2 regions of the Janthinobacterium sp. 1_2014MBL_MicDiv genome follow, and region 1 is predicted to be linked to the other one. Evidence: predicted binding sites of a transcription regulator. Region 1 holds the regulator's gene; the other holds the start of a gene.

Region 1 (4,682 bases):
TGATGGGGGTCTCCCACGTGACCGGCGTGGGCATGAAAGCCAATAACGCCACCGGTGTGGTGGAAGTGCAGCAGGCGCTGCGCATCGTCCTCCCGCCGAAACCGCGCCCGGCCGCGGCGGCACACTGACAGAATGAAACAAGGAAACCATAATATGAAGAACATCTTGCTGTTGACTCTATTGTCGACCGTCTGCTCGCTGGGCGTGATGGGTGCGGCGCATGCCGAGAAGGCCGATTCCGAGAAGGAAGCCGTCATCACGGCCCAGCGCGGCCAGATGGATGACATCAAGCAAGTCCGTACTCTGACGGGCGACGTGGTGCTGGTGAAGGGCACCTTGACCATGAAGGCGGGGCGGGCCCTGATCACGGAAGACCCGCAAGGCTACCAGTTCATCACCTTCTGGGCCGATCCGGGCAAGCTGGCCACCTTCCGCCAGAAGCGCGATGGCGCGGGCGACCTGTGGGTCGAAGGCGAAGCGGAGCGCGTGGAATACGATAACAAGACGGAAGTGGTGAAACTGTTTTCCAAGGCCAAGCTGACGCGCCTGGAAGGCACGAAAATCACCGATGTGGCCAATGGCGCCTTCATTTCATATGACAGCCGCAACGAAGTGTTCAAGATGGAAAACAGTGACAGCGGCACCAGCGCCCCGGGCGCCGGTAGCGTGCGCATGGTGATCCAGCCGAAGACCAAGGCACCCGCGGCGGAGAAAGCGCCGGCGGCGCCCGCGCCAGGAAAGAAATAATGGAAAATACACGTTGCGGCAGTACCCTGATCGTCCGCGGGCTGCAAAAGACCTATGGCAAGCGGCAAGTCGTGCATGATGTTTCGCTGCAAGTCGAATGCGGTGAAGTGGTGGGTCTGCTGGGGCCGAACGGCGCCGGCAAGACCACCTCGTTCTACATGATCGTCGGCCTGGTGCCGTCGGATGGCGGTACCATCGATATCAGCGGCGTGGATATTTCCAGGCTGCCGATCCACCGCCGCGCGCAGATGGGCCTGTCCTATCTGCCGCAGGAAGCGTCCGTTTTCCGCAAGCTGACGGTGGAAGACAATATCCGCGCCGTGCTGGAAATCCAGACCGTCGAAGGCCGTCCGTTGACGAAGGCCGAGATCGAGGAGCGCCTGGATAAATTGCTGGCCGACTTGCAGATTGAAAAGCTGCGCGAGAACCAGGCCCTGTCGCTGTCGGGCGGCGAGCGCCGCCGCGTGGAAATCGCCCGTGCGCTGGCCACGGACCCGCGTTTCGTGCTGCTCGACGAACCGTTCGCCGGCGTCGACCCGATCGCCGTGATCGAAATCCAGCGCATCGTGCGTTTCTTGAAGGAGCGCAATATCGGTGTGCTGATCACCGACCATAATGTACGCGAGACGCTGGGTATCTGCGACCGTGCCTACATCATCAACCAGGGCTCGGTGCTGGCGTCGGGACGCCCCGACGACATCATCGCGAACGAGTCGGTACGCCGGGTCTATCTGGGCGAACACTTCCGCATGTGAGCCAATGAAACAATCATTGCAGCTGCGCACCTCGCAGCACTTGGCACTGACGCCGCAGTTGCAGCAATCGATACGCCTGTTGCAATTGTCTACCCTGGAATTGCACCAGGAGCTAGAGCAGCTGTTGACGGACAATCCCCTGCTCGAGCGTCTCGACGATCCGCTCGACCGCTCGTTGCGCCTGCTGTCCGATGGCGCCTTGAGTTCGACGGCCGCGCCGGCCGAGGCACCGCCCCAGCCACCGAGCCAGGAGGCGCCCGCCGCGCCGGCCGAAGCGGATGGGTTTGACGGCGAGGCGGGCGAGAGTCCGGCCGCCATGGATGGCGGCGACAGCGACTGGAGCGAAGCGAGCCGTGGCAAGGCGCCCGACGACGAAGATGCCCGTCCGCAACTCGAAGCCCATCACTGCACCTTGCGCGAACACCTGATGGAGCAGATGCGCGTGACGGTGCTCGAATTGCGCGACCGCGCGCTGGTCGAGCTGATCATCGACGCCCTCGACGACAATGGCTACCTGGAAGAGTCGCTCGACGACATCCTGGCGCGCCTGCCGGCGGAGCTGGACATCGACGCCGACGAGCTGCGCACGGCACTGGCGCTGCTGCAAAGCTTCGATCCGCCAGGCGTGGGGGCGCGCAACGCCTCCGAATGCCTGGCGCTGCAAATCAAGCGTTTGCCGCATATCGCCCTGGTGACGCGCCGCATGGCCATCGTCATCGTGGAAAAGCACCTGGCCTGGTTTGCCCAGCGCGATTTCAACAAGCTGAAAAAAGCCCTCGATTGCGACGACGAAGACTTGCGCGAGGCGCAGACCGTGATTCGCCTGTGCAATCCGCACCCGGGCGCCGTGTTCGCTTCCGACGTTTCCGACTACGTGGTGCCGGACGTGGTTGTCAAGCGCGCGCGCAATGGCTGGCAGGTGACGCTGAACAATGACGTCATGCCGCGCCTGCGCGTCAATGCCATGTATGCCAACCTGCTCAAGCAGGGCAAGGGCGAAGGCGCCATGGGTGCACAGTTGCAGGAAGCCAAGTGGCTGATCAAGAATATGCGCCAGCGCTTCGACACGATCCTGCGCGTGGCGCAGGCGATAGTAGAAAGACAAAAGAACTTTTTCTCGCATGGGGCCGTTGCCATGCGCCCCCTTGTGCTCCGTGAAATAGCTGATACACTGGGTTTACACGAGAGTACTATCTCGCGGGTAACAACTCAAAAGTACATGCTGACCCCGCACGGCATGTTCGAGTTGAAATATTTCTTTGGTAGCCACGTCGCCACCGAAGCGGGGGGCGAAGCGTCATCGACGGCGATACGGGCATTGATCGTGCAACTGACAGGAGCAGAAGACCCTAAAAATCCTTTATCCGACAGTAAGATTGCGGACATGCTGGGAGAACAAGGCATGGTGATTGCGCGACGTACTGTTGCCAAATACCGGGAAGCGTTGAAAATTCCGCCAGTGAGTCTGCGTAAGTGCTTGTAGTTTTTTCGGTTCCTCTGCGGGCCGGATACGATGGATACCGCACGAACCCGATCATCTTTAGGAGTGTGTATGAATCTCACCATCAGCGGACATCATCTCGAAGTGACACCAGCCATTCGTGAATACGTACAAACGAAGCTGGAGCGCGTGAAACGTCATTTCGATCACGTTATCGATATCGCCGTGATTCTGACCGTGGACAACCTCAAAGAGAAAGAAAAGCGTCAAAAGGCCGAAGTCAACCTGCGTCTGAGTGGCAAGACCGTCTATGTGGAAAGCCTGGCGCAAGACCTGTATGCCGCGATCGATACCCTGATCGACAAGCTGGACCGGCAAGTGATGAAATACAAAAGCAAAGTGCAAGGGCACGGTAAAGAGGCGATCAAGCATCTGCCAGACAACTCAGAGGATGAAGCCGTCGTCGCCGTCTAAGGCCACCCGCTTCTCGCAGTTGTGATCAACTAAGGGCGCACATCTTGCGCCCTTTTTTGCGCCCGTCACCCTTGCGCACGGATCGCCTGGCCGAACGCAAGGTTGCTCCTGCAGGCGCTAGAATGTTGGCACTTTCACTTCTTGCCTGCCTGCCATGAGCGACTTCGTCCACACCTCCATCCGCAACCGCACCGCGCACATCGTGCTCGACCGCCCGAAAGCCTTGAATTCCCTGTCGCTGGAGATGGTGCGCACCATGAGTGCCGCCTTGCTGGCCTGGCGCGACGATCCGCAGGTGGACGCCGTGGTGATACGCTCGAGCAGCGAAAAAGCCCTGTGCGCCGGCGGCGACATCCGCTTCTTTTACGATGCGGGCCGGGCCACGCCGCAGGGTGGCAGTGCATTGCTGGAAGATTTCTTTACAGAAGAATATGCTTTAAATCATTTAATCCATTTCTATCCGAAACCGTATATCGCCGTGATGGATGGCGTGGTGATGGGCGGCGGCATGGGCGTGGCGCAGGCCGGCCCCGGCAACCGCTTGCGCATCGTGACGGGCCGCACGCGCATGGCCATGCCAGAAGTCAATATTGGCCTGTTCCCCGATGTGGGCGGCAGCTATTTCCTGTCGCGCCTGCCTGGCCAGCTGGGTCTGTACCTGGGCTTGACGGGCCTGACCATCGGCGCGGCCGATGCGCTGTATACAGGGCTGGCCGATGTGTATCTGCCGGAGACGGCCATGGAGGCGCTGGCGGCCCTGTTCGAGTCGACGCCCGGTGAAGGCTTGCCGGTGGCCATCAAGGCCCTGGCGGCGCCATTCCAGGCGCAGGCTGGCGTCTCTGTGCTGGCGGCCGCGCGCACGGCGCTGGACCGCCATTTCAGTGCCGCTTCCGTGGCGGCCATCATGGCATCGCTGGCGCAGGATGACAGTGCGTTCGCGGCCAAGGCGCTGGCGGCAATGCGTTTGCGCTCGCCGCTGATGATGTCGGTCACCCTGGAATTACTGCAGCGCGGCGCACACCTGGGCGTGGCCGATTGCCTGCGCATGGAGCGCACGCAGGTGCGCCACAATTTTGCGCATGGCGAGGTGCTCGAAGGCGTGCGCGCGCTGGTGGTCGACAAGGACAATGCACCGCGCTGGCAGCCGGCCAGCCTGGACGAGGTCGATGCGGCCATGGTGGCGCGCTTCTTTGCACCGGTCTGGCCGGCGCAAGCGCATCCGCTTTGCCATCTGAATTAACAGGGCCACATACAAGCGACGCGCG
Region 2 (4,682 bases), 490 kb from region 1:
AAGGCCAGGCGGGCGCCATCGGCTACGTGCTCGACGGCTCGCGCTTCCGCACGGATGGCTTCCGCGACCACAGCGCCGCCACGCGCGAACAGGCGTTCGGCAAGATCACCGTCAAGCCCACCGCGGACAGCAAGCTGACCATCGTCGCCAATAGCCTGCATCAAGGCAACACGCAAGACCCGCTGGGCGCCACCTGGACCACGTTTGCCCGCGACCCGCGCGCCGGCGAAATCGACGCGAGCGACACGCAAAACCCGAAACGCACCCTGGCCGAGCGCTACAACACGCGCAAGAGCATCGACCACCAACAGATCGGCGCCACCTACGAACAGTCGTTCGGCGACGACCGTCTGCATGTGATGGTGTATGGCGGCAACCGCGACGTGATCCAATACCAGGCATTTACCAAGGGTTTTCAGGCGCCAGCGAGCCACTCAGGCGGCGTGGTCGACTTCCAGCGCCAGTTCTACGGCATCGACACCAACTGGCTGCATGTGAACCAGCTGGCCGGTGGCAAACTGAGCACCACCATCGGCATCGACTATGGCCGCTCCAGCGATGACCGCACCGGCTATGAAAATTTCATCGGCAACACGTTTGGCGTGAAGGGCAAGCTGCGCCGCGACGAGCAGGATGTCGTCTCCAGCCTCGATCCGTATATCCAGACGGAATGGCAAAGCGGTCCATGGCTGCTCAGCGCAGGTTTGCGCTATAGCAAAATGAAAGTTTCGGTCAACGACCATTTCCTCAGCAATGGCAACGATAGCGGCAGCCTGGACTTCAGCCATACGACGCCAGTGCTGGGCCTGCTCTACAAGCTGACGCCGAACGTCAACGTGTACGCCAGCGCCGCGCGCGGCTTCGAGGCGCCCACCCTGAACGAACTGTTTTACTCGGGCACGGGCGCCGGTTTCAATTTCAATTTAAAACCAGCCACCAGCACCAACCTGGAAGCGGGCGTCAAGGCCAGGGTCGCCAACAATACGCATGTGAACGCGGCCTTGTTCCAGATCAAGACCAACGACGAACTGGTAGTGGACAGTTCCAGCGGCGGGCGCACCAGCTACCGCAATGGCGGCAAAACCTTACGCCAAGGTATGGAAGTGTCGCTCGATTCCAGCCTGCCGTATGGCTTCACGACGAAGGTGGCGCTGACCAGCCTGCATGCCGTGTATGACCAGGCCTTCGGCGCCGTTAGCGAAGGCAGCCGCTTGCCAGGCGTTCCCAGCGCCAATCTGTTCGCGGAACTGGCCTGGAAAGATACGCTCGACCGCTTCGGCGCGGCGCTGGAAAGCGTCGCCAGCAACCAGGTGTATGCGGAAGACAGCAACAGCGAAAAACCGGCGCCCGGCTACACGGTGTTCAATGCGCGGTTCAATGCCAAGCAAAGCATGGGCAACTGGCGCTTCAAGGAATTTGCCCGCCTGAACAATCTGTTTGACAAGACCTACGTGGGTTCCGTCATCGTCGGCGATAGCAACAAGCGCTACTATGAAGCGGCGCCGGGGCGCAATTGGTTGCTGGGTGTCAGCGCCCAATACACTTTTTAAGTACACCTGAAAAAAAGTCCATGAGCGCTGCATTGCCTGGTCGTACTGTTCGTACTGCCTGTGGCAATGCGCCTTGCCCTGAACAGTGTTCAGGCGTTCTGATGATAAAAAAGCCCGCGCATCGTCCGATGCGCGGGCTTTTCAACTGGAGCGCGAGACTTCAGGGCCGCGCTTCCTTCACCCCATGTTTCTCGAAAATGGCTTTCAATTCGCCGCTGGCAGCCATCTCGTTCATGGCCGCCAGCAGCAGCTTGCCCACGTCCAGTTGCTGCCGGCTGACGGCCAGGCCCACGGCCCAGCCGGCACGCGGCAAGCGGGCGAACGCCACTTCGTTCACGGCGAAGGCCGGATCGCTTTTCAGCACGGACTCGATTTCCGAGCGATTCGCCAGCACGGCATCGAGCTGCCCCGCCTGCAATTGCTGCAAGGCTTCGGCGGCCGTGTCGAAGATGCGCACGTCGTCGCGGTACTTGCCATCGTCTTCGCCCAGCATCAGCATGGCCGCGATCGATACCTTTTCCACGCCGATGCGCTTGCCGGCCAGCGAGGCGACGCCATCGAACTGCGGCACGGCTTGCGTGCGGCGTGCCAGGCGCACGGTTTCCACGTAATACGGCGCAAAGATCTCGACCTTGTCGTTGTCGGCCATCAGTTTTTTATCGACCGGCACGTGCAGCATCACGTCGGCTGGACCGTAACCGAGGTAATGCCCCTTCCACACCATATTGCGCAAATCGTCATTCAGGTTTTCGCCGGCGGGAAATGGCAGCAGACTCAGCTTGAGTCCCAGCTTTTTCGCCAGCGCTTCGGCAATGTCGATATCGATGCCCGCGCCCTTGTCGGAAAACGGGGCGAATTCGCTATACACGGCCACCTTCAGGCTGCCCGACTGTTGCACTTTCTGCCAGTCGGCGCGTACCGGCGCGGCCGCGCACAGGGCCAGGCAAGCGAGCGCAATCATCGCGCGCGCGCGCCGGAGTTGGAATGAACGCATGGGATTCCTTCGTGATCAGTTCGACTCGCGGCGGGTTTCCAGGTAGGTCTTGATGGCCCACATGGCTTCCTGGTTGAACACGCCCTCAAACGGCGGCATGTACACGGCGCCGTTGCGCACTTTGCCATGGCGTATGGTCGCCAGGTAATAATTGTCCGTTTCCTTGTAACACGCTTGTTTCTTTGTCTCATTCTTGATGCTGAAACAATCGCGGTCCAGCTGGCGCAAGTCCGGCGCGATGCCGCCCGAGATGGCTTCGATGCCGTGGCAGCGCGCGCAATTCTGGTTGTAGGCCGAGGTGCCCACAGTCAAGGCCAGCTTGTTGCCCCGGTACGGATTCTGCTCCAGCCACTTGTCGCCCACCTTGGGCAAGCCCGTGGTGTCGACGCCTTGCGGCGTGACATTGCCATGCGCATAGGCATCGGGCAAGGTCAGCAGGGAAGTGAGGGCGACAGCGCCGGCAGCCGCCACGCCGAGCAGGGTAGGAATGGAATAGGTCATGCTGGTCTCCTTGGTTTTTTTGGTCAATAACCAGGAAGAGCAAATGCCATGCCATGCGCGCACGCCCCGCGGCAGGCGAACCATGTCTCAATTTGGAACAGCTGCAACACGCGCCTGTGTCACCGCGCGCGTCAGGCGGCGGCAACCGTGCAGATGCTGGCCCGCTCCTGCTGCTCGAAAGTGATACGCACAGGCAAGAACCTGGCGATCACCTCGGCATTCGTCAATGCATGCTGCGACACCTTGCTGCAGCTAAACGTGCCGCCGCCGGCCAGCGCCATCGGCAGCAAGAGCTGGTCGGCCAGGTGTTCGCCCACGGCCGCGTCCGACTTGCAATAGGCGCGCACTTCGTTCAACAGGCGCTTGGCCACCGATTCCGCCAGCAACGATTTTTCGCCAAAGGAAGCAAAGACTTCCGTCACGTGTTCATGCTCGAGTGTCAGCAACAGGACATTGCCCGGCCCCTGCTCCGCCGGCAAGCCGACGATGCGCAGCTGCTTGCCGCTCCAGCCCATGCCGCTGGCGACACGCTCGAGCTCGCGCTGCGCCACATTCACGTGCACGCCCGCCACCACGCTTTCCGCAAATCCGGCCTGCCGTTCGCCGCGCTGCAGCAATGCAATGGGCTTCAAACGGGCGCAAGGCTGCACGGTGGCAATCACTTCGCCGCCGCCGGCCGGATAAAAACCATAGCGCCCCAGCGCGATATCGATGTCGGCGCCCATCTGCGCCATGGCCCGGCCATACGCGCGCTGCAAGAAATGCACGGGCGGCGCCATGGGATTATGCGTGCCGCCACTGATGCGCACAGTCGAGGGCGCATCCGCATGCAGCAGCGCCGGCAGCAAGGTTTGCAGTACCAGGGTGCAACTACCGGCGCTGCCGATGGCGAAACGGTAATCGCCGCCACGCAGGGTGCCCGGCACGAACTCCAGGCTGGATGCGCCCAGCGCAACCGGTGTCATGCGCGCGCCGCAAATGGCGGCTGCAGCCTGTACCGCCACCAGATGCTGGCGCAGCAAACCGGGCTTGGCCCGGCCCGCGCGGATATTGATCAACCGAAATGGCTGGCCCGTGATCATGGACAGGCTCAGCGCCGAGCGCAAAATCTGCCCGCCGCCTTCGCCTTGTGCTCCATCTATTTCTATCATCTCTGCTTTCTTTATTGTTTAACCTTTGACGCAGACGACCTGCTTCAGGATATGCACGACATCGACCAGCTCGCGCTGCGCCAGCATCACCGCATCGATATCCTTGTAGGCCATCGGGATCTCGTCGATCACGTTCTCATCCTTGCGACATTCGACGCCTTGCGTAGCGCGGATCTGGTCGTCGAGGCTGAAGCGCCGCTTCGCTTCCGTGCGGCTCATCGTGCGTCCCGCACCGTGGCTGCAGCTATGGAAGCTCTCCGCGTTGCCTTTGCCGCGCACGATAAAGCTCTTCGCGCCCATGGACCCGGGAATGATCCCCAGTTCCCCCGCGCGGGCCGATACGGCACCCTTGCGCGTGACCAGCACATCCTTGCCGAAGTGGTGCTCCTTCTGCACATAGTTATGGTGGCAATTGACGGCCTCCACATGCGTCTGGAACGGTTTATGGATGACCGTGCGCACGGCCGCGATCAAGTTCTGCATCAT

The links. The regulator sigma-54, encoded in region 1, starts transcription at its own class of promoters, with help from an activator protein. The targets are predictions, from matches to a motif close to TGGCANGNAANCTGCTTT.
Region 2: the regulator sigma-54 is predicted to act here: its motif matches at 3,082-3,099, upstream of pedF (cytochrome c-550 PedF).

What each region holds. Positions count from the first base shown of each region.
Region 1 covers NZ_CP011319.1:5,656,652-5,661,333, reverse strand. The annotation lists gene lptC (LPS export ABC transporter periplasmic protein LptC) at 1-128, shown strand, start outside; gene lptA (lipopolysaccharide transport periplasmic protein LptA) at 154-747, shown strand; gene lptB (LPS export ABC transporter ATP-binding protein) at 747-1,502, shown strand; gene YQ44_RS24505 (RNA polymerase factor sigma-54) at 1,507-2,985, shown strand; gene hpf (ribosome hibernation-promoting factor, HPF/YfiA family) at 3,055-3,417, shown strand; gene YQ44_RS24495 (enoyl-CoA hydratase/isomerase family protein) at 3,572-4,657, shown strand.
Region 2 covers NZ_CP011319.1:5,166,264-5,170,945, forward strand. The annotation lists gene YQ44_RS22245 (TonB-dependent receptor family protein) at 1-1,550, shown strand, start outside; gene YQ44_RS22250 (substrate-binding periplasmic protein) at 1,711-2,544, opposite strand; gene pedF (cytochrome c-550 PedF) at 2,560-3,045, opposite strand; gene rtcA (RNA 3'-terminal phosphate cyclase) at 3,177-4,196, opposite strand; gene YQ44_RS22265 (RtcB family protein) at 4,215-4,682, opposite strand, start outside.